DNA from 3 places in the Kribbella sp. NPDC049227 genome. Region 3 is predicted to be linked to each of the others. Evidence: riboswitches for the same ligand, from Rfam matches in the RefSeq annotation. Region 3 holds a riboswitch; each other region holds the start of a gene.
The links. A riboswitch is a leader RNA that binds a small molecule or an ion and turns the genes downstream of it on or off. The one in region 3 is predicted to bind cobalamin.
Positions count from the first base shown of each region.

Region 1 (7,600 bases), on a different contig from region 3:
CGAGCCTGTCGCCGGCGCAGCTGGACAAGATCAAGGCGGCGTTCGACACCCCGGACCACAAGCAGTGGACCTACCTGCCGGGTGCGGTACCGGGGCTTCCGCTGACGGAGCTGACTCCGGCCCAGCAGCAGTTGGTGGAGCGGCTCGTCGCGATCGGGTGCAGCGAGCGCGGTGTGGCCGACGTCTGGGCGGTGTGGGACGCGGAGATCATCGTGCGCGGGATCCCGGAGCTCCCGCCGTCGCGGGAGTGGGAGGGATCCGTCGTCGCCGACCGGTACTACCTCCGCGTCCTGGGTGATCCCGCCGGGACGGAGCCGTGGGCCTGGCGGCTGAACGGTCACCACCTGGCCTTGCACGTCACGCTCGTGGACGGGGCGATCTCGTTCACCCCGCAGTTCCTCGGGTCGAACCCGGCCGAGGTCCGGTCCGGGCCGCAGGCCGGCCGGCGTTTCCTCGCCGCCGAGCAGGACCTCGGCTTCCAGCTCCTGCACGCGCTCGAGCCGGCCCAGCGTGAGGTCGCCGTCGTCTCACCGGAGGCACCCGACGACATCCTGACCCGGCACGACCCGGTCGCCGACGCCAAGCTTCTCCACCAGGGCCTCGCGTACGGCGACATGACCGCGGAACAACGGCAGTTGTTCAGCCTCCTCATCGGCCAGTACGTCGGAAGGGCCGCCGGACCGATCGGGTTGCAGACCTGGCAGGACATCACCGACCAGGGCATCGAGCGCCTCAGCTTCGCCTGGGCCGGCGCGACCGAACCAGGCATCGGCCACCGCCACTACTACTCGATCGCCGGCCCGACGTTCCTGGCCGAGTACGACAACACCCAGGACGACGCCAACCACATCCACTCCGTCTGGCGAGACCTCCGCAACGACTGGGGCACCGACCTCCTCGCCGCCCACTACGCCCTGCACCGCTGAGGACCGCCAGGCCATCACAACCGCCGCCGTCCCGGTGCCGCCTCCCTCACGCAGGCACCGTCGGGGCGATTGTGATGGTGTGGCGGTTCGGGTCGTCGGATAGAGTCGCGCCCGTCAAGCGATGGCATGGGTAGGAACCCGGTGTGAGTCCGGGACGGTCCCGCCACTGTGACCCGGCGCCGTAGTCAGGCGTAGGGGAGTCAGGAACTGCCGCTGTCGCACCTCCGGACGGGGCGTGGACACCCCGAGGAAGGACCGGTCGCGCATGCCCGCGAACCTCCTGCTGCTCTCCACCGCCGACACCGATCTGCTCGCCGCCGCCGAGGCGGACGCCGGGTGGAAGGTCGCGAACCCCGCCCGGCTCGACCTCGCCGACCTGACCCCGTTGCTGGACGCGGCCGAGATCGTCGTGGTCCGGTTGCTCGGCGGTCGCCGGGCCTGGGAGGACGGCCTCGACGCGGTGCTCGCCTCCGGCAGGCCGGCGGTCGTGATCAGTGGCGAGGCCGCGCCAGACGCCGAGCTGATGTCGTTGTCGACCGTACCTGCGGGCGCGGTGACAGAGGCGCTGGCCTACCTGCGCGAAGGCGGCTCCGAGAATCTGCGCAACCTGGCCGGCTTCCTGAGCGACACGCTCCTGCTGACGGGCGACGCGTTCGACCCGCCCCGCACACTCCCGGCGTACGGCGTCCGCGGGACGTTCGTCGAGGATGAGCGGCCGGTGGTCGGGATCGTCTACTACCGAGCACACGAGATCTCCGGGAACACGGCCTTCGTCGATGCGCTGGCAAGTGCGGTCGAGGCCGCCGGCGCGCAGCCGCTGCCCGTGTACTGCGGGTCGCTCCGCGGACTCGACCCGACCAGCGATGAGAACGCCGGACTGTTCGACCTGCTGCGGAAGTGCGACGTCCTCGTCACGACTCTCCTCGCTGCCGGCGGGTCCGTCGCGGCCAACGCGAGCGCGGGCGGCTCGGACGATGCCTGGGACGCCGGAGCGCTCGCGTCCCTCGACATCCCGCTGATCCAAGGCCTCGCGCTGACCTCGACCCGCGAGCAGTGGCTGGCCAGCGACGCCGCGATCAGTCCGATGGACGCCGCGACCCAGGTGGCGATCCCCGAGTTCGACGGGCGACTGATCACGATCCCGTTCTCCTTCAAGGCGTACGACTCCGACGGTCTGGCCCGCTACGCGCCGGACCCGGAGCGGTGTACCCGGGTGGCCGGGATCGCGGTCGCGCATGCACGGCTCCGCCACGTGCCGAACCGCGACAAGCGACTCGCGCTGGTGCTGTCGTCGTACCCGACCAAGCACGCCCGGATCGGGAACGCGGTCGGCCTGGACACTCCGGCCTCGGCGGTCGTCCTGCTCGGTCAGCTCCAGGCGGCCGGGTACGACCTGGGCGATCTCGACGTGAACGAGTTGGAAGGCGACGGGCTGATTCACCGGCTGATCGCGGCGGGCGGTCACGACGTCGACTGGCTCACCGACGAGCAGTTGGCCAACGCCGTCGCGAAGATCCCGCGGTCGGTCTACCAGCAGTGGTTCGGTCGCGTCCCGGAGTCGTTGCGCGAGGCAATGACCGGGGCGTGGGGTGAGGCGCCCGGTGAGCTGTACGTCGACACGTCCGGAGACGAGCCCGCGATCGCCTTGGCGGCGCTGCGCTTCGGGAACGTCGTACTGATGATCCAGCCGCCGCGCGGCTTCGGGGAGAACCCTGTCGCGATCTACCACGACCCGGACATGGCGCCGTCGCATCACTACCTGGCGGCGTACCGCTGGCTGGAGGCCGCGCCGTCGGACGGCGGCTTCGGTGCGCACGCGGTCGTCCACCTGGGCAAGCACGGCACGCTCGAATGGCTGCCGGGCAAGGGGATCGGGATGGCGGCCGGCTGCGCGCCGGACGCCGTCCTCGGGAATCTGCCGATGGTCTACCCGTTCATCGTCAACGACCCCGGTGAGGGGACGCAGGCGAAGCGGCGCGCGCACGCGACCGTCGTCGACCACCTGGTCCCGCCGATGGCGCGGGCCGAGACGTACGGCGACATGGCGAAGCTGGAGTATCTGCTCGACGAGTATGCGACCGTTTCGGCTCTGGACCCGGACAAGGTGCCGACGCTGCGTGCGCAGATCTGGACCCTGATCCAGGCCGCGCAACTGCATCACGACCTGCATACGTCCGAGCGGCCCGAGGACGACGACTTCGACGAGTTCGTCCTGCACCTCGACGGCTACCTGTGCGAGATCAAGGACGTCCAGATCCGCGACGGTTTGCACATCCTCGGTGGTGCACCGGCCGGCGAGGCACGGGTCAACCTGGTGCTCGCCGTACTGCGTGCGCGGCAGCTCTGGGGCGGGTCGTACTCGATTCCCGGTCTGCGCACCGCGCTGGGGGAGACGTTCGGAGTCGACGAGGCGGCCATGCTCGCCGATCCCGGCCGGGCCGTGCCGGAGCTTGCCGAGCTGGCGACGCTCGCGGATCTGCCGGCGGTGAGTGGCGCCGACGGTGTCGACCTGCTGGAAGCCGTCGCGCGCAAGCTCGTCGTCGGGATGGAGACGCTGAGCTGGGAGGCCGCGAAGGTCCCGGTCGTCGTGATCGAGGTGCTCGGGCGGTCGTCGGAACAGGTCGAGGCGTCGCTCACCTTTGCCGCCGAGGAGGTCGTGCCGCGGCTCGCACGCACCGGTGACGAACTGACGAACGTACTGCGCGCCCTGGACGGCCGCTTCGTCGAGGCAGGTCCGTCCGGCTCGCCGACCCGCGGTCTGGTCAACGTGTTGCCGACCGGCCGCAATTTCTACGCTGTCGACCCGAAGGCGATCCCGAGCCGCAACGCCTGGGACGTCGGGGTCGCGCTGGCCGACTCGCTGCTGGCCCGGCACAAGGCCGAGACGGGGGAGTGGCCGCGGTCGGTCGGCCTGACGGTCTGGGGTACGTCGGCCATGCGGACCCAGGGCGACGATCTCGCCGAGGTGTTGTGGCTGCTCGGCTGCCGCCCGGTCTGGGACGACGCGTCACGGCGGGTCACCGGCTTCGAGGTGGTCAGCCTGGAGGAGCTCGGCCGGCCGCGGGTCGACGTGACGATCCGGATCTCCGGGTTCTTCCGGGACGCGTTCCCGCACGTGGTCACGCTCCTGGACGAGGCGGTGCGCACAGTCGCCGCTCTGGAGGAAGGGGCTTCGGACAACTACCTCCGCGCACACGTGGACGCCGACGTTGCGGCCGGCAACGACGTACGGTCGTCGACCGCCCGGGTGTTCGGCTCCAAGCCGGGCTCGTACGGCGCCGGCCTGCTGCCGCTCGTGGACGCGCGGAACTGGCGGACCGACGCCGAGCTTGCCGAGGTGTACGCGGTCTGGGGCGGGTACGCGTACGGCAAGGGCCTCGACGGCGCCGAGGCCCGCGGTTCGATGGAACGCGCCTACGCCCGAATCCAGGTGGCGGCGAAGAACGCGGACACTCGCGAGCACGACATCATGGACTCCGACGACTACTTCCAGTACCACGGCGGCATGATCGCCATGGTCCGTCACCTCACCGGGGCCAACCCCAAGGCGTACGTCGGAGACTCCGCCGTACCGGCGCAGGTGAAGACGCGGACCCTGGAGGAGGAGACCAAGCGCGTCTTCCGGGCCCGGGTGGTGAACCCGCGGTGGATGACGGCGATGCGGCGGCACGGGTACAAGGGCGCCTTCGAGATGGCCGCGACCGTGGACTACCTCTTCGGGTACGACGCGACCGCCGGCGTGGTCGACGACTGGATGTACGAGACGCTGACAACGGAGTACGTCGCCGACCCCGAGATAGCGGAGTTCTTCCGCAAGTCCAACCCGTGGGCGCGGCACGGCATCGCCGAACGCCTACTCGAGGCAGCCCAGCGAGGGCTGTGGGCGGAACCGTCACCGGAGGCGCTGGAGACGCTCCGCAGCGCAGTACTTGAGACGGAAGGCGATATCGAGGACCGCGGCTGACGTCCTGTGATTGGGTGGGGGTATGGCGCCTCCACAGTTGAGAGTCCTGATCACCAACGACGACGGTTACCAGGCTCCGGGGATCCGGGCGCTCGCACCCGCGATCGCCGCGCTCGGACATGAGGTGCTCGTGCTGGCACCGCTGTACGACGAGAGCGGCGTCGGCTCGGCGCGTGCCGGGATGGTCGGGCGGCCGATCCGGACGGCGACGTTGGAGGAGAACGGCGTCACCTACATCGGCGTCGACGGTACGCCGGCTCTCGCGGTGACGCTGGCGTCCGTCGGGGCGTTCGGGCGGGCTCCGGATGTGGTGTTGTCGGGGATCAACCGCGGCCACAACATCGGCGTACCGATCTTCCACTCCGGCACGGTCGCGGCGGCGCTGACCGCGGCGGGGCAGGGGTTGTCGGCGGTGGCGATCAGCATCGACTCCGAGGACCCGGACCACTGGCCGACAGCGGCCGCGGTGGCGGCCGAGGCGCTCACCTGGATCGTGCCGGAGCCGGCCGGGACGGTTGTGACCATCAATGTCCCGGATCGCCCGCTCGACCAGCTCAGCGGTGTCCGGCACGCCTCGCTGGCACCGATCAAGCGTTCGCGCGTCGCCGGAACCACCGCTCCGACTGGCGAGCCGATGATCGAGCTCGAACCACCCCTGCCCAACCCAGTGGCCGACTCCGACGAGGCGCTCCTGAAGGCCGGGTACGTCACCGTCACCCCGATCGTCGGCATCCGCGAGGTCAAGGACGACGCGGCCGCCACCGCCCTCGCGAAGCGCCTCTCCTAGAGGTAACCGAGCAGGTCCGCGTTCGATCCGACGGGCTGTCCGTCGGGCCCGGTCAGCATGTCCTCCAGCCCGACCCGTACGTCGTACCCCTGCGCCGAGGCCCACCGCAGTACCGGCCAGGCCCACTCGCCCTCGCCATGCACCAGCACGTCTCGCGTCGGCAGCACAGCGAGCACCGCCTGAGCCGCTTCCACGCCATCCGCCCCTGGCGACACGTCCGGAATCGCCTCGACCAGCACCCGCACCACCGGACCACCCCAGGCGAGGTACTTGTCAGCGGCCGCAGGCGTGAACAACCCAGCCTCAACCCCGATCCCACGCGCGATCAACAACTCCGCAAGCTGCTCCGCGCCGTACTCATGAAAGTTCACACTCGCAAAATCCGGCCCGCGCTGCCACTCGCCGATCAGCCGCAACCTCGCCGCCAACTCAGGCACGATCTCCTCCCGTGTAGACACCCCGACCGGCACGCCAGGACAGGTCACACGCACGGCCTCCACCGCGGCCCGGATGTCGTCCCACCACAGGCTCTCGCGCTCATCACCTCCCCGCGGATGCAGATGCAACGCCAGCGCTCCCGCCCGCACCGCAGCCGCACCTTCCGCCGACAACTCCGCCGGAGTCACCGGTACGCCGGGGTGCTCCGCTCGCGACCGGTCACCGTTCAGGCACGCCTTGATCAGCACGGCCCCAAGCTACCTAAGGGGGGTACGCCGCGGATCTGAGGTGGACTGCCCGATGTGGCGACTCCTGGCCCGGCCGCACGGTGAATGAAGACGGCGATCCGCGCCGTGAGGAGGAACCATGAACCACATCCACACCCTCGTCGCCGTACCTGCGCTGACCCTCGGCATCACCGTGGCGGCTGCATCCCAGGCATCGGCGCGCGAGATCTATCCCGAAGGCGACTACCGGCAGCCTGTCGTGGTCGTCCACGATCCGGGCCCGACGATCGAGGTCGACGACAACGTCGCCGAAGGTCTCCAGGCCGGCGCCAGCGCCATCGGTGGGGCAGGTATCGCCCTGGCTGCCCTCTGGGCGTACCGACGTCGCCATACGGTCCACCTTCACTGACCAGGCAGCCGCCGCTCAGCCAGAGCGGCGGCTGCCACCCGGCTCGTGGTCCCGGTCTTCCGCAGGATGTTCGAGACATGAACACTGACGGTCTTGTCGCTGATGAACAGCTCCTTGGCGATCTCGGAGTTCGACCGCCCGGCCACGAGAAACGCCAGCACCTCCCGCTCCCGCCCGGTGAGCACCGCCAGCCGTGGGTCGTCGACTGCCGGCTCGACGGCGACCGGGACTGGCGAGCTCAGGTCGACTTTCGAGCGCCGCGCCAGTGCTTCGATCTCGTCCTGCAAGGGCCTGGCGCCGAGCTCGACCGCGCACTGGTGAGCCTGACGCAGGAGGTCTCGTGCCTCCGGCGAGCTCCGCCCGCTGATCAGCTCAGCCTCGGCGCACCGCCATTGGGCGACCGCCTGATCCCACCGATTTCCCACGACACCGCAGGTCTCCACGGCCCGTTGCCAACGCTCGGACTGATCCGGCGTGTCCTGGCACCGCCCCATCTCGGCCGCGAGCAGCGCCTGATTCATCGCCTGCACGTCGGACCCACCCATGCCGTCGGCAAAAGGTTTGGACGGCCAGCTGTCGACAGCGCTGCCGACCGCCTCCACCGCCGCTGCCACTCCGGCGGGATCGCCGATGTCCCGAGCAGAGCGGGCGGCCTCCGCAGCCGCAAACGCGAAAGCCGGAAGGGCCTCGTCGTCCCAGGGGTCTGGCTCTTGATCCTCGGCTGTCAGGCGGGGGCGTGCCCAGGCCACGGCGTCCGCGGGCTTGCCTTCCGCGGTCATCAGCTCGAGGCCGGCGGCAGTGATGTCCGGACGGAGGGGGTTGAAGTCGTCGGAGATCAGTTCCAGCGCG
Region 1 is NZ_JBICST010000003.1:821,711-829,310, forward strand. It holds gene ACGFH6_RS16115 (DUF3500 domain-containing protein) at 1-926, shown strand, start outside; cobalamin riboswitch at 993-1,156, shown strand; gene cobN (cobaltochelatase subunit CobN) at 1,192-4,890, shown strand; gene surE (5'/3'-nucleotidase SurE) at 4,913-5,677, shown strand; gene ACGFH6_RS16130 (3-keto-5-aminohexanoate cleavage protein) at 5,674-6,363, opposite strand; gene ACGFH6_RS16135 (hypothetical protein) at 6,482-6,751, shown strand; gene ACGFH6_RS16140 (AAA family ATPase) at 6,745-7,600, opposite strand, start outside.
Region 1: linked by a shared signal. The riboswitch ahead of cobN (cobaltochelatase subunit CobN) and the one ahead of ACGFH6_RS43040 (ribonucleoside-diphosphate reductase subunit alpha) in region 3 are both predicted to bind cobalamin.

Region 2 (7,600 bases), on a different contig from region 3:
CCGACGAGGCACCGGTGCTCCCGCTCCCCCAGCCGCGCTGGGAGAACGGGCCCCGGCTGCTGCCGTTCGAGGCCGCGATCGAGGTCTGCGACGCGGTGATCGAGGACATCTCCAACGGCGAGGCGTCAATGGTGTTCGTGGCCGACGAGGACGGCGAGCCCGAGCTGGTGCTCGCGCCGCTGGTCTGGCTGTGGGCGTACGTCGACCACCTGGACCTCGAAGGCGCGGAGCTCTAGCTCAGCGGGAACAGCGGCTGCCACTCCGCGAGGGTGGCGATCTCGTACTCGTTCGCCGGGGTGTAGGGGTCCTTGGCGAGGATCTCGCGGAGCTCGGTCTCGTCGGCGACGTCGTACACGAGCAACGCGCCGGTCTGGTCGGCGAAGGGTCCGGCGGCGACGAGCTTGCCGGCCGCCTTCAGCTCGGTGAGGTACTCGCGATGGGCCGGACGGACCTCCATCCGGCGGTCGGTCTGGGCAGGATCGAAGCGCAGCTGCACGACATATTGGGCCATGGCAGAAACCCTACCTGGCCTGCTCTGCAAGGGATTTGGTGCGGAAAGGGAGTCACGAGCCGCCACAGCGGCTGGTTCAGGTCAGACCCGAAAGTCGACGAGTGATCTCCCTTCCCGCCCGGACATTTTCACCACTCGGACCGCCGCTACGCAAGGGTTTGGTAAAGAGAATTGCTGCGGACAGTTCAGGCCCGTGACGCTTCGTGACGGAATGTCCGATCACGGCCAGCGATGCGCCGAACACCCGCACCGTCCGTCACGCCGCCCGGCTGTCAAGCCCCACAACCGGGCGGCGACGGAGTCAGTCCAGGGTCGCGCGACCGGCTTCGAGACGGGCCACCGGGATGCGGAACGGTGAGCAGGAGACGTAGTCGAGGCCGGCTTCGTGGAAGAAGTGGATGCTGTCGGGGTCGCCGCCGTGCTCACCACAGATGCCGAGCTTGAGATCCGGCTTGGTGGCGCGGCCGCGGTCGACGCCGGTACGGACCAGCGCACCGACACCTTCCCGGTCGATCGACTCGAACGGCGACACCGCGAAGATGCCCTTCTCCAGGTAGCGGGAGAAGAAGGCGCCCTCGACGTCGTCGCGGCTGAACCCCCAGGTGGTCTGGGTCAGGTCGTTGGTGCCGAACGAGAAGAAGTCGGCCGCCTCGGCGATCTGGTCCGCGATCACCGCCGCGCGCGGCAGCTCGATCATTGTCCCGATCGGGATGTCCCACTCGACGCCCAGCTCGTCGATCACCCGTTCCACCTCGTCCCGGGCCAGGTGCAGCTCCTGGACCGCGCCGACCAGCGGGATCATGATCTCCGGCTGCGGGTCCTTGCCCTGCTGCTTCAGCTCGATGGCCGCGGACGCGATCGCCCGGACCTGCATCGCGAACAGCCCGGGGATGACCAGACCCAGCCGCACACCCCGCAGGCCGAGCATCGGGTTCTCCTCGTGCAGCCGCTCGACCGCCGTCAGCAGCGCGGCATCGTGACCCGGGTCCTCACCGCGCTCGCGGGCCAGCGCGACCTTGACCGCCAGATCCTCCATCGACGGCAGGAACTCGTGCAGCGGCGGGTCGATCAGCCGGATCGTCACCGGCTGCCCGTCCATCGCGGCCAGCAACTCCAGGAAGTCGCCGCGCTGCAACGGCTCGAGCTCGGCCAGCGCCGCATCGCGATCACCGTCGTTGTCGGCCAGGATCAGGCGCTCGACGGCCTCGCGCCGCTCGCCCAGGAACATGTGCTCGGTCCGGCACAGCCCGATCCCCTCGGCCCCGAACCGCCGCGCCCGGGCCGCGTCGTCCGCGGTGTCCGCATTGGTCCGTACGCCGAGCCGCCGTACCTCGTCCGCATGCGTGATCAACCGGTGCACCGCGGCCACGAGCTCGTCGCCCGACTCGGGAGCCAGCGAACCCTCGAAGTACTGCACCACCGGGGACGCGACCACCGGAACCTCGCCGCGGAACACCTCGCCGGTGGTCCCGTCGATGGAGATCGTCTCGCCGGCCTCGATCACCGTGCCGTTCACCTTGATGGTGCCCTGGGCAACGTTCACGTCGAGTTCCTCGGCGCCGCAGACACAGGTCTTGCCCATGCCGCGGGCGACCACGGCCGCGTGCGAGGTCTTGCCGCCGCGGCTGGTCAGGATGCCCTGCGCCGCGATCATCCCGTGCAGGTCGTCCGGGTTCGTCTCGCGCCGGACCAGGATCACCTTCTCGCCGCGGTCCGCGGCCTCGACCGCGGCGGCCGAGGTGAACACGATCGTGCCGGACGCCGCACCCGGCGACGCACCGATCGCCTTGGTGATGAGGTCGGTGTCCGCATCCGCGTCGAACCGCGGGAACATCAGTTGCGCGAGCTGCGCACCCTTCACGCGCTTCAGCGCCTCGTCGGTGTCGATCACGCCCTCGTCGATCAGGCTGGTCGCGATCCGGAACGCGGCCGCCGCGGTCCGCTTGCCGACCCGCGTCTGCAGCATCCACAACTTGCCGCGCTCGACGGTGAACTCGATGTCGCACAGGTCGCGGTAGTGCCCCTCGAGCTTGGCCATGATCGCCATCAGATCGTCGTACGACGTCTTGTCGATCTGCTCCAGGTCCGCCAGCGGGACGGTGTTGCGGATGCCGGCCACCACGTCCTCGCCCTGCGCGTTCTGCAGGTAGTCGCCGTACACACCGGGCTGACCGCTCGACGGGTCGCGGGTGAACGCAACGCCGGTGCCGGAGTCCATGCCGAGGTTGCCGAACACCATCGAACAGATGTTGACCGCCGTACCGAGATCGGTCGGGATCCGCTCCTGCCGGCGGTAGAGGATCGCGCGCTCGGAGTTCCACGAGCCGAAGACGGCCTCGATCGCCAGGTCCATCTGGGTCCGCGGATCCTGCGGGAACTCGCGGCCGGTGTGCTCGTGGACGGCCTGCTTGAACGTCTCGACCAGGCGCTTCAGGTCGTCCGCGTCCAGGTCGAGGTCGTTGCGGGTGCCCTTGGCTTGTTTGGCCGCCTCGATCGCGTCCTCGAACACGTCGCCGTCCATGCCGAGCACGGTCTTGCCGAACATCTGGATCAGCCGGCGGTACGCGTCCCAGGCGAACCGCGGGTTGCCGGAGTGATGCGCGAGCCCGTTCACCGAGTCGTCGTTCAGGCCGACGTTCAGAACGGTCTCCATCATCCCGGGCATCGACACGGCGGCGCCGGACCGGACCGAGACGAGCAGCGGATCGTCGGCCTGGCCGAGCTTCTTGCCCATCTTCTGCTGCAGTACGTCGACGTGGTGGTCGATCTCGTCGGCCAACTCCGGTGGCACCGAGCCGGTGGCCAGGTACGCCCGGCAGGCCTCGGCGCTGATGGTGAATCCGGGTGGCACCGGCAGGCCGAGGTTGGTCATCTCGGCCAGGTTCGCCCCCTTCCCGCCGAGCAGCTCCTTCATGTCCTTGTTGCCTTCGGCGAAGTCGTAGACGAGTTTCGGCACGATCACTCCCTGAGGTTCGGGCGGTGCTTCTGAGCGCGGTGAGGTGGCCCGCTGGCCCATCGACTCCAGTGGCGGGGGCGTTGCTCTCAGAGTAAGCCCAAAAACCAGTCCAGTTGAACACTGGTCTCACGATGCCGACGTGACTCTGCCCACAGGTCGAAGGCCGGAAAACCCTTCCCCCGTTGACAACGCAAGACAATCGGCACGTCCACCAACGAAACCTTCCGGCGAATCGCTCCCGGGGTTTCGTCGCGTCGACGGCGGGCATCGCGCGAGTGGTGTTCGTCTCGCCGTCCGGCGCGTCGCGGTGCCCGCGGGGTACGCTCGGCACTGCCGACGGTTCGCCTGGTCGGGTGGTCGACGACGAGGCGAGGCAAGAGGGAACCCGGTGTGAATCCGGGACTGCCCCGCAGCGGTGAACGGGAACGACAGCCGTCAGACAGCACTGGACGCCCGCGTCCGGGAAGCGACGGCCAGTAGGCCGACCGGTCGGACCGACCGGACTGCCCGTGAGTCCGAAGACCTGCCGCCGGTCCGCGCACCACCCGGTGCGCGGTGGATCGGTGGTCTCGTGGGAGGACCCGTCCGGCGTCTCCGCGACCCCGCCGATCCCTGGCACGCTCGCGAGGAGAGAGACGTGAACACCATCAAGACAGTGCTGGGCTATCCGCGCATCGGCCCGGACCGCGAACTCAAGAAGGCCGTCGAGAAGTACTGGTCCGGCGACAGCGACGCGGCCGAACTCGAGGCGACCGCCCACCAACTGCGCGCCGCCACCTGGCGCGACCTGGCCGGCCGCGGACTCGACGTTCTCCCCGGCAACACCTTCTCGTACTACGACCAGATGCTCGACCATGTGCAGCTGTTCGGGATCATTCCCGAGCGCTTCCGCGCCCTCGATCGCTCCGGACTCGACACGTACTTCGCGATGGCGCGTGGCCACGCCGAGGTCGCGCCGCTGGAGCTGACCAAATGGTTCGACACCAACTACCACTATTTGGTCCCCGAGCTCACCGACGACACGGTGTTCCGGCTCGACCCGGCCAAGCCACTGGAGGACCTGGCGGCCGCGCGAGAAGCCGGCGTGGAAACCCGCCCGGTCCTGATCGGACCACTGACCTTCCTGCTGCTCTCGAAATCCACAACTCCGGGCTTCGAACCACTCAGCCTGCTCGACCGTCTTCTGGAGGCGTACGCCGAACTGCTCGGCAGGCTCGATGCCGCGGGAGCTGACTGGGTGCAGCTGGACGAGCCGGCCTTGGTCCAGGACCGCACACCGGCTGAGCTCGACGCTCTTCGTCGCGCGTACGACCGGTTGGCGAAGCTCACCGAACGCCCGCGTCTCCTGGTCGCGACGTACTTCGGAGATCCCGGTGCTGCCCTGCCGGTGCTCGCGTCCACCGCGGTCGAAGGGCTGGCGGTCGACCTCGTGTCCACTCCTGGACTGGTCGACCGACTGGCCGTCCTGCCTGCCCTCCAACGGAAGACCGTTTTCGCCGGGGTGGTCGACGGCCGGAACGTCTGGCGCACTCCCCTGGGTGAAGCGTTGTCGACCTGCGTGCAGCTGCTCGGCTCCGTCGGCCGGCTCGCGGTTTCCACCTCGTGCTCGCTGCTCCACCTGCCGTACGACGTGGATGCGGAGGACGAGCTTGATCCGCAGGTGCGGGCGCGACTCGCGTTCGCGCGGCAGAAAGTCGACGAGGTAGTCCGGCTCGGCCGTGCGCTCAGCGAGGACGAGCCCGGCGTACTGGTGAACCTCGACAGTCCGTCCCGCGGCCCGCTGAAGGAATCCGGCCTCGCTCGTGAGCAGGCGGTCCGCGACCGGGTCGCCGCGATCCGGCCCGAGGATCGGCAGCGAGCGCCGTACGACGAACGCCGGACCGCGCAGGAGTCGATCGGGTTGCCGGATCTCGCGACCACCACGATCGGCTCGTTCCCGCAGACCGCGGACCTCCGGCGAACCCGCACCGAGCTGCGGTCCGGCCGGATCGACCAGGCGACGTACGACGAGCGGATGCGGGCCGAGATCGCGCGGGTGATCAGCCTGCAGGAAGAACTCGGACTGGACGTGCTCGTGCACGGCGAGCCCGAGCGCAACGACATGGTGCAGTACTTCGCCGAACAGCTGGACGGCTTCGCTTCCACCAAGCACGGCTGGGTGCAGTCGTACGGCAGCCGGTGCGTCCGGCCGCCGATCCTGTACGGCGACGTGTCACGACCCGAGCCGATGACCGTGCGCTGGGCGTCGTACGCGCAGTCGCTGACCGAGCGGCCGGTGAAGGGGATGCTGACTGGGCCGGTGACGATCCTGGCCTGGTCCTTCGTCCGCGACGACCAGCCCGCCGCCATCACTGCCGATCAGGTCGCGCTGGCCCTGCGGGACGAGGTGGCCGACCTGGCGTCGGCCGGGATCAGGATCGTGCAGGTGGACGAACCCGCGCTGCGCGAGTTGCTGCCATTGCGATCGGCGGAGCAGAAGGCGTACCTGGACTGGTCGGTCGGTGCGTTCCGGCTGGCCACCGGCGGCGCGTCCGCCGAGATCCAGATCCACACGCATCTGTGCTACTCGGAGTTCGGTGCGGTGATCGCCGGGATCGACGGACTGGACGCCGACGTGACCACGATCGAGGCCGCGCGGTCACGCATGGAGATCCTCGGCGACCTGGCCGCCTCCGGGTTCCGCCGCGGCGTCGGGCCAGGCGTGTACGACATCCATTCGCCCCGCGTACCCACCCGCGACGAACTCTCGGACCTGATCGCCCACGCCCTCACCACAGTCCCCGCCGCCCGCCTCTGGATCAACCCCGACTGCGGCCTGAAAACCCGCACCTACGACGAGGTCGCGCCCGCCCTGCGACACCTCGTCGAGGCCGCCCGGACAGCCCGAAGCTGAAACCTGCCGTGGGCACCTGATAGGTGCCCACGGCAACCGGTTCAGAGTTTGCGGCGGGTTCGGAGGTAGTCGCCTACCACGGCGGCGCCTAGGCCGTCGGGGTCGGGGGCGAGGACTCGGCCGCCGCTGCGGCGGGCGAGGAGGTCGACGAAGGCGTTGAGGCGGGGGTCGTCGCCCAGGCGGAAGACCGTGAGCGACGCGCCGAGTTTGGCCAGGCGGTCCACCTCGAAGATCGTCTTGCGGAGCGTGGCCGGCTCGGGCGGGTAGGAGAACTCCGCCGTACCGTCCGGCTCGAGGTGCGCGGTCGGCTCGCCGTCGGTCACCATCAGGACCACCGGCTGCGCGTCCGGATGACGACGCAGATGACGGCCGGCCAGCAGCAGGGCGTGATGCGCATTCGTCCCCTGCTCCCAGGCGCCCTCCATCCCGATCAGCTGCGGCAGCTCGACGACTCCGGCGTACCTCCCGAACGTGATCAGCTGGAGCGCGTCGTTGCGGTAGCGGGTCGAGATGAGCTGGTGCAGCGCGAGGGCCGTCCGCTTCATCGGCAGCCAACGGCCCTCCTGGACCATCGACCACGACGTGTCGACCAGCAACGCGACCGCGGCCCGGGCCCGGTGCTCGGTTTCCGCGATCTCCACATCGGCCACATCCAGCTTGACCGACCCGCTGCGGGTAGCACTCCGCAGTACGGCGTTCCGCACGGTCCGAGGCACATCCCACGGCTGGGTGTCGCCGAACTGCCATTGCCGGCTGGAGCCACTCAGCTCCCCAGCCGCCCCGGCATTCGCAGCGTCGCGTTCACCCGATCCCCGAGCAGCCCGCAGTACGTCGGCCAGCGCGGTCTGCCCGAGCTGCCGCAGCGCCTTCGGCGACAACCGCAACGAACCATCGGGCGCTCGCTCGAGCAAACCCTGGTCGCGCAGCTGCCTCTCCAGCTCGGACAACCGGCGAGCATCCACTGTTGCCTCGTCGCCGAGCTGCCGGGTGAGCGCATCGAGGTCGATGTCCTCGAGCCGCGCGCCCGGATACGACTGCGCCAACTGCTCGGCCAGCGCATCCAGCTCGGCGAGGTCGGACATCGCCCGCGCACCGTCGGCGAGACCGAGCGGGTCGTCACCACTCATCCGCTCCGACCCGGTCCAGTCCTCCCCCGGCCGCAACGACTGCAGCTGGGCGTCCAGCTGCGCCAACTGCTGGGCGAGTTGCGGACTGCCGAACGCCTGCTGCGACAACTCCA
Region 2 is NZ_JBICST010000007.1:624,938-632,537, reverse strand. It holds gene ACGFH6_RS32560 (hypothetical protein) at 1-236, shown strand, start outside; gene ACGFH6_RS32555 (YciI family protein) at 233-511, opposite strand; gene ppdK (pyruvate, phosphate dikinase) at 813-3,467, opposite strand; cobalamin riboswitch at 3,788-4,013, shown strand; gene metE (5-methyltetrahydropteroyltriglutamate--homocysteine S-methyltransferase) at 4,105-6,360, shown strand; gene ACGFH6_RS32540 (VWA domain-containing protein) at 6,402-7,600, opposite strand, start outside.
Region 2: linked by a shared signal. The riboswitch ahead of metE (5-methyltetrahydropteroyltriglutamate--homocysteine S-methyltransferase) and the one ahead of ACGFH6_RS43040 (ribonucleoside-diphosphate reductase subunit alpha) in region 3 are both predicted to bind cobalamin.

Region 3 (7,600 bases):
CCGCTGCGTCAGCGACTCGTCGATCTCTGCGACGAGTTGCTCGGCTAGGCTCGGCCGCATGGGGAAGATCGTCGCCATCGCACTGGGTGCCCTGCTGCTTGCCATCGGCGCGGTCTGGACGCTCCAGGGACTCGGCTACCTCGAGGGCAGCTCGATGACCGGTAGCTCTTTCTGGGCGATCGTCGGCCCTATCGTCGCGGCCGCCGGCGTCTCGCTCATCTACGTTGCGTTCCGCGGTCCGCAGAAACGGTGACGACCGCCCACTGGTAGTGCATCGATCGGCCGTCGTCCCACGTCTCCCATTCGTCGACAGTGCCGTAGCGCTGCAAGGTCTCCCGCAGTCCGTCGTCCGTGCGGATGCTGAAGAAGCGCCCCGGACCGAAGCCACTCTCGTCCTGCCAGACCTGCTCGCCCCCGGTGGCACTACCCCACAGCCCGATCGCCAGCGGCGCGCCAGGACGCAGCACTCGCACGATCTCGCTCAGCGCCTGGTCGACATCTTCGTCCGCGACATGCAGGAGCGTGCTCATCGTCCAGCCGGCGTCGAAGGTCTCGTCCTCGAACGGCAACTCCAGGACTGAAGCAACTTCCGCTCGGAGGCCGAGCGAGCGGCACGTCTCGACGCTGGCGGGCGCGAGATCCACGCCCACATAGGCGAACCCGGCATCCGCGATCGCCTGCCCGTCACGCCCCGGCCCACACCCGATCTCGAGCACGGACCGCCGCCTCTCACTCTCCAGCCGCGCGAGGTACGCCGTACGCCGAGCGACCCTGGCATCAGGCAGCTCACGCCCGACCCGCGCCCCGACCTCGTTGGTGTAGTAGGCAATCAGGTCACTCTCGCGCTGCGCGCGTCCGTCGTTCGTCATCTTCCGATCCTAGAGATGAGCGACTGGCCCACGGTCTCCACCGCTGATTGGCCCAATCCACTGGGCATTTCAGGCCCTACCGTGACAGTCGTGAAGGTAATGATTGCCGGCGCGACCGGAGTGATCGGACGACAGTTGGTCCCGCGCCTGATCGAGGGTGGGCATCAGGTGATCGGGACGACCCGCTCCGATGCGGGGCTCGAACAACTGCGGGCGGCCGGGGCTCACGGCGTACAACTCGATGTGTACGACGCGGATGCGGTGAAGGCTGCGGTCGCGGCTGCTGCGCCCGACGTGATCATGCATCAACTGACCGACCTCAGCAGCGGCGCCCCGGGTGGCAACGGCCGGATCCGGCGCATCGGCACCCGCAACCTCGTCGACGCGGCCCGCCAGGCCGCCGTACCCAAGATGGTCGCGCAATCGATCGCCTGGGCCTACGAAGCCGGTGCTGGACCGGCCGTGGAGACCACCCCGCTGGACGAGTCGGCACCGGACCCGCGCGGTACGACGGTGTCCGCGATCCGCGCGCTGGAGGACGGGGCGGCCGAACTCCCGGAGTACGTCGTCCTGCGGTACGGACTGCTCTATGGCCCGGGCACGTGGCTGCGCCGCGGCGGGTTGGCGGACGACGTACTACGGAGCGAACGGCCGGCCGATCACCCCGGTGCCGCGTTCTTCGGCGGCCTCATCGAGGGCGATGGTGTCTTCTCGTTCCTCCATGTCGAGGACGCGGCACGGGCTGCCGTCGACGCCCTGAACTGGCCGAGCGGCGCCGTCAACGTGGTCGACGACGAACCGGCACCGACGCGCGAATGGCTCCCCGTCTTCGCAGCGTCCGTGGGAGCCCCGGCTCCGGCCCTGGCGTCGGGTCGCAGACCGTGGGAGCGCGGCGCCGACAACGCCCTGGCCCGCTCGCGCGGTTGGACGCCGCTTCACCCCAGTTGGCGCACCGGCTTCAGCGCGGAGTGACCGCCTTCAGGGCGAAGAGGAGGGGGATGCGTGGGGCGTCGTCGGGGAGGCGCCACCAGCCCTCGGCGGTCTGTTTCATCCTGGGCCAGCGGGGCCACTGCAGGACCTCTGATTCACGCAGGGTCGTGACGTGGAAGCCGGTGGACGCGAGGGTGGTGACCACCTCACCCAGGCCGTGCATCCATTCGTAGCTGGTCTGACGGCCGGGCACCGCGTCGCCGGTGTAGGTCACGGTCGAGTCGTGGGCGATCGGTCCGCGGCCTTCGAGGTAGTCGGCGCGGATGATCAGGTCGTCGGACTCGCCCGGCAGCGACACCGGCCGCATCGCGTTCAGCAGTGGGTGGAACTCCACGACGTACAAGGCGCCGCCGGGCTTGAGGAGGTCATGGACCACGCGCGCCCAGTGCTCGAGATCGGGCAGGTAGCACAGCGCACCCTTGCCCGTGTAGACGACGTCGAACGTGCGGCCTTGCACCGCCTCCACAGCGTCGTACACATTCGCGTGGACGTAGTCGACCTCGACCCCGGCGTCGGCAGCGATCTGCCGCGCCTCCTCGAGCGACTTGGCCGACAGGTCCAACCCGGTCGTCCGCGCCCCGCGCCGAGCGAAAGCGATGGTCTCCGTCCCCAGATGACACTGCAGATGCAGTACGTCGCGACCCTCGAGCGGACCGAGGTCCTCCCACTCGTAGTCGGCGAACCAGAACTCCGCCGGCTGACTGTAGAAACGGCTTGCCGCGTGCAGCGGCGCCCGCGCATCCCAGTCCGCCTCGTTGGCGGCCACCATCCGCAGTGTCTGCTCGTCCAGTTGCATAAGCGTCCTCAGGCGTCGGGGTCGTCTGGCAGTCGACCGTAGGACAGATCCTTGGCGCGGTCGAACGTATTGCCGGCCGGGTGATGCGGGTGCGGCAGCGCCGAGTCGGTGTCAAGGTCGAAGCCGACCGCCTCCTCCGACTCGATCACGTCGTCGGTCTTCGGATGGTGCTGGTGGTGCGGCAGGTGTTTGCCGAGAGAGTGCAGCAGACCGGAATGCTCGTCCTGCGGCTCGGTCTCCGTCATCGCCGGGGCCCCTTCGGTAGTCGCCCTGCGACGCCGGGCGGAGGACTGATTGTGACGCGTTCTGGTGGCGAGCGGGTGAACGGCGCCTGCTTGATCGCAGCATCCCCTTGTTCAAGGTTGTGAAATAAGCTTGAATAAGAGGTATGGCACGGGTGGAGTTGCATCGGTGGCCTGGGCATCCGGACGGGTTCACCCGGGCCGAGCGGTTGGGCGGGTCGTACGAGCTGTACTTCCCGGACCCGTTGGTCGGGCGCGAGTTCGACCTGAGCGACGACGTCCTCGCGGCCTTGGAGGACGCCGCCGGCGATCTGGCCCGCCTGGACGCGACGGCCGCCGTCCTGACCAACAGCGAAGCCCTGGCCCGCCTGCTGCTGAGGGCAGAGGCTGTCGGGTCGTCGCAGATCGAAGGGCTGGTGGTCGGCGCGCGCCGCCTGCTCAAGGCCGACGTACTGCGGGACCGGCAGCGCGACGTCACCGCCGAGGAGGTGCTCGGCGCGGTCGACGCGATGACCTGGGCGACCGAGTCCGTCCAGGCCGGCGACAAACTCGAGGTCGACCACCTGCTCGAGGCGCACCGGCGCTTGATGGCCCAGTCCCCCACACCCGAGTTCGGCGGCGAGGTCCGCTTCCTGCAGAACTGGATCGGCGGCCGCTCCCCCGCCGAGGCGTACTACGTCCCGCCGCCGGCGCACCTGGTGCCCGACCTGCTGGCGGATCTGATGACCTTCGTCCGGGAGTCCCGGCTGCCGGTGCTGGCGAAGACCGCGATCGCGCACGCGCAGTTCGAGACCATCCATCCATTTGCCGATGGCAACGGCCGGACCGGGCGGGCGCTGATTCACCTGATCCTGCGGGCCGATGGACTCATCACGCGAACCGTGCCGCCGGTGTCGCTGTCGCTCGCCACCCACGCGATGCAGTACGTCGAAACACTGACGGCGTTCCGGCATGTCGGTCGCTCGACCACTGCGAAGGCTCGGTCGGCGGCGAATCCGTGGCTGCGGATGTTCGCGATGGCCTGCAGCCACGCGACGGCGGAGGCCGCTCGCTTCGAGCAGACGGCGGCCGAACTGAAGTCCGCATGGCGCGAGCGAGCCGCGCCCGTCCGCGGCGGCTCGGCAGCCGACCTGCTCATCGAGGCACTGCCCGCCGCGCCGGTGCTCACGCTCGCGGCGGCGGCGCAGCTTGTCGACCGCTCCCAGCAGGCGACCAACCAGGGTCTGGCGAGGCTCGTCGAGGCCGGCATCCTGCGTGAGATCACCGACGGCCGACGCAACCGCGTCTACGAGGCGCCCGAACTGATCGACGCGTTCACCCTGCTCGAACGCCGCTTCGCCAGCCCGGCCGCGGACACCCGGATCGAGCCACCTAGCAGACCGGTCCCATCGAGGCCAGCACCAACACGCCACGCACATTGACTTTCGTCTCCCGAGCGAGCAAGAATTCGAACATATGTTCGATCGTACAGGGAGAGATGATGCCAGAGCCGTTCGACTGGGACATCCTGCACCGGCCATCGGCGATGGCCATGGTCCGGGGCCAGCTCGGCTTCAGCTGGATGGTGCTGTCCGGCCGGCTCGCGCAGTTGACCGACGACCAGTACTTCTGGCGACCTAGCAGCGAGGCGCTGACCGTCGTGCGCCGGCACTACACCGGACGGTTCCGATCACTCGGGTCCGGCGAGTGGGTCGCGCAGTGGCCCGACGAGCCGGACCATCGCGGGCCACGCACGATCGCCTGGCTGATCGCCCATCTCACCGAGACATTCTTCGAGCGCTGGGAGTGGACGTTCGGCACGAGCCAGCAGGGACGTGCGGACATCACCCTGCACGGGAACGCGCGGGATGCGGTGGCGTGGCTGACACATTGGGTCGAGGCCTGGCAGGACGCGATCGCCGCTCTCGACGAGGAGCAGGTGATGACGATCGGCCTGAGCCAGGCGACCGAACTGGACGCGGGCGAGCCGTTCGGTCACGTCGTACTGCGGCTGAATCGGGAGTTGATCCACCATGGCTCGGAGATCATGACGCTCCAGGATCTCTACGCGGTCGCTGCGTGAGTTGCGGGCGAGGACCACAAGATGTGCGACACGCGGCGTGGCGCTACCACAAGATCTAGGGGTCGCCACTTAGCATCACTACTGCTGGTGGTTCGGAGTGGCCGGTACTGCGAGATGTGGGCCACGCCGAGGCAACAGGGGAATCCGGTGCGAGTCCGGAGCTGCCCCGCAACGGTGAGCGGAAGCCTTCCGCGAGTCCTGATACCTGCCACCGGCGCGTGCACCGCCGGTGCACGCGGTCCGAGACCTCGCGGGTGGGTCGCAGGGCGTGGCGGCAGTGTTCCCGGCCGGTGCTGCCGGCCCCGTCGTGCGCCCCTCCGCGTGGCTCCGGTCCTCCGAACTCGTTTGGAGACAACACCTGTGACGATTGCTTCCTCATCCCGGGCGGCGACAGCCGACCAGTCGATCCAGCTGACCGTCGTACGCCGCGACGGCGGCCACACCGGTTTCGACCAGACCAAGATCTCGGTCGCCATGACCAAGGCGTTCCTCGCCGTCGAGGGCGCCGAGGCGGGCACCACCCACCGGGTCCGTGACCTGGTGACCGACCTGACCGGCCGGGTCGTCGAGGCCCTGACGAGCCGCGGTGACGCCCGCCGCAGCGTGCAGGTCGAGGACATCCAGGACCAGGTCGAGCTGGCGCTGATGCGCGCCGGCGAGCACCAGGTCGCCCGTGCGTACGTCCTCTACCGCGAGGAGCGCACCAAGGCCCGCACCCCGGCCGACCCGTCCGGCATCACCGACAAGCCCGCGCTCACCGTCCGCGCGGCCGACGGCAGCGCGGCGCCGCTCGACGTCGACCGCCTGCGCGTGATCGTCGCGGAGGCGGCCACGGGTCTCGACGCGGTCGACCCCGAGCTGATCCTCGACGAGACCCTCGGCTCCTGCTACGACGGCATCGCGCAGCACGAGGTCGAGCTCGCGCTGGTGATGGCCGCCAGGTCGTATGTCGAGACCGAGCCGCAGTACAGCTTCGCCGCATCCCGGCTGCTGCTCGACCAGATCCGTCGCGAGGCGCTCGGACGCGTCCACGGCGAGCCGCGGCAGGCCAGCCAGGCCGACATGACCGACGCGTACGCCCACTACTTCCCTCGCTACATCCAGCTCGGCATCGAAGCCGGGCAGCTCGACCCGGAGCTGGCGAGCTTCGACCTGGACCGGCTCGCCGCTGCGATCCGTCCCGAGCGCGACCTGGACTTCACCTTCCTCGCCCTGCAGACCCTCTACGACCGCTACCTGCTGCACATCGACAAGGTCCGGTTCGAGTTGCCGCAGGCATTCTTCCTGCGGGTCGCGATGGGGATGGCGCTGCGCGAGGACGACCGCGAGGCACGGGCGCTGCAGTTCTACGAGTTGCTCAGCTCGTTCCGGTTCATGTCGTCCACACCGACACTGTTCAACTCCGGCACCACCCGGCCGCAGCTGTCGTCCTGCTTCCTGACCACGGTCGAGGACGACCTGGCCGGCATCTTCCACGGCATCCGCAACAACGCGATGCTGGCCAAGTACTCCGGTGGCCTCGGCAACGACTGGACCCCGGTGCGCGGGATCGGCGCCAGGATCCGCGGGACCAACGGCGAATCGCAGGGCGTCGTACCGTTCCTGAAGATCGCCAACGACACCGCGGTAGCTGTGAATCAGGGTGGAAAGAGAAAGGGCGCGGTGTGTGCGTATCTCGAGACCTGGCACGTCGACATCGAGGAGTTCCTCGACCTGCGGAAGAACACCGGCGACGAGCGCCGGCGTACGCACGACATGAACACGGCGAACTGGGTGCCGGACCTGTTCCTGCAACGGGTCGAGGCCGGCGGCGACTGGACGCTGTTCTCTCCCAACGAGGTGCCCGACCTGCACGATCTGTACGGGCCTGAGTTCGCCGCGGCGTACGCGCAGTACGAGGCGGCGGCCGACCGGGGCGAGATCAAGGTCTTCAAGCGGGTCAAGGCGGTCGACCTGTGGCGGCGCATGCTGACCGTGCTGTTCGAGACCGGGCATCCGTGGATCACCTTCAAGGACGCCTGCAACCTCCGCTCGCCGCAGCAGCACGACGGCGTCGTCCACTCGTCGAACCTGTGCACCGAGATCACCCTGAACACGACCGTCGACGAGACCGCGGTCTGCAACCTCGGTTCGGTCAACCTGGTCGCGCACCTGACCGAGGACGGGCTGGACGCCGACCTGCTCCGCGAGACGGTGAAGACCGCGGTCCGGATGCTCGACAACGTCATCGACGTGAACTTCTACACCACCGCGGAGTCGGAGCGGGCCAACCAGCGGCATCGCCCGGTCGGCCTCGGTCTGATGGGCTTCGCCGACGCACTGTTCGCGCTGCGGATCCCCTACTCCTCCGACGCCGCCGTGGCCTTCGCCGACAGCTCGATGGAGCAGATCAGCTACCACGCGATCGAGGCGTCCAGTGATCTCGCCGCCGAGCGCGGCCGCTACTCGTCGTACGACGGATCGCTGTGGAGCCAGGGCATCCTGCCGATCGACTCGCTCGAGCTGCTCAGGACGGCGCGGGACGGCGACCTGATCGTTGACCAGAGCAAGCAACTCGACTGGGACGCGCTCCGGCAGAAGGTGCTGCGCGACGGCATGCGCAACTCGAACGTGATGGCGATCGCGCCGACCGCGACGATCT
Region 3 is NZ_JBICST010000012.1:121,703-129,302, reverse strand. It holds gene ACGFH6_RS43080 (3-methyladenine DNA glycosylase) at 1-48, shown strand, start outside; gene ACGFH6_RS43075 (hypothetical protein) at 59-253, shown strand; gene ACGFH6_RS43070 (class I SAM-dependent methyltransferase) at 216-869, opposite strand; gene ACGFH6_RS43065 (NAD-dependent epimerase/dehydratase family protein) at 969-1,841, shown strand; gene ACGFH6_RS43060 (class I SAM-dependent methyltransferase) at 1,828-2,655, opposite strand; gene ACGFH6_RS43055 (hypothetical protein) at 2,664-2,900, opposite strand; gene ACGFH6_RS43050 (Fic family protein) at 3,044-4,318, shown strand; gene ACGFH6_RS43045 (DinB family protein) at 4,378-4,959, shown strand; cobalamin riboswitch at 5,031-5,187, shown strand; gene ACGFH6_RS43040 (ribonucleoside-diphosphate reductase subunit alpha) at 5,320-7,600, shown strand, end outside.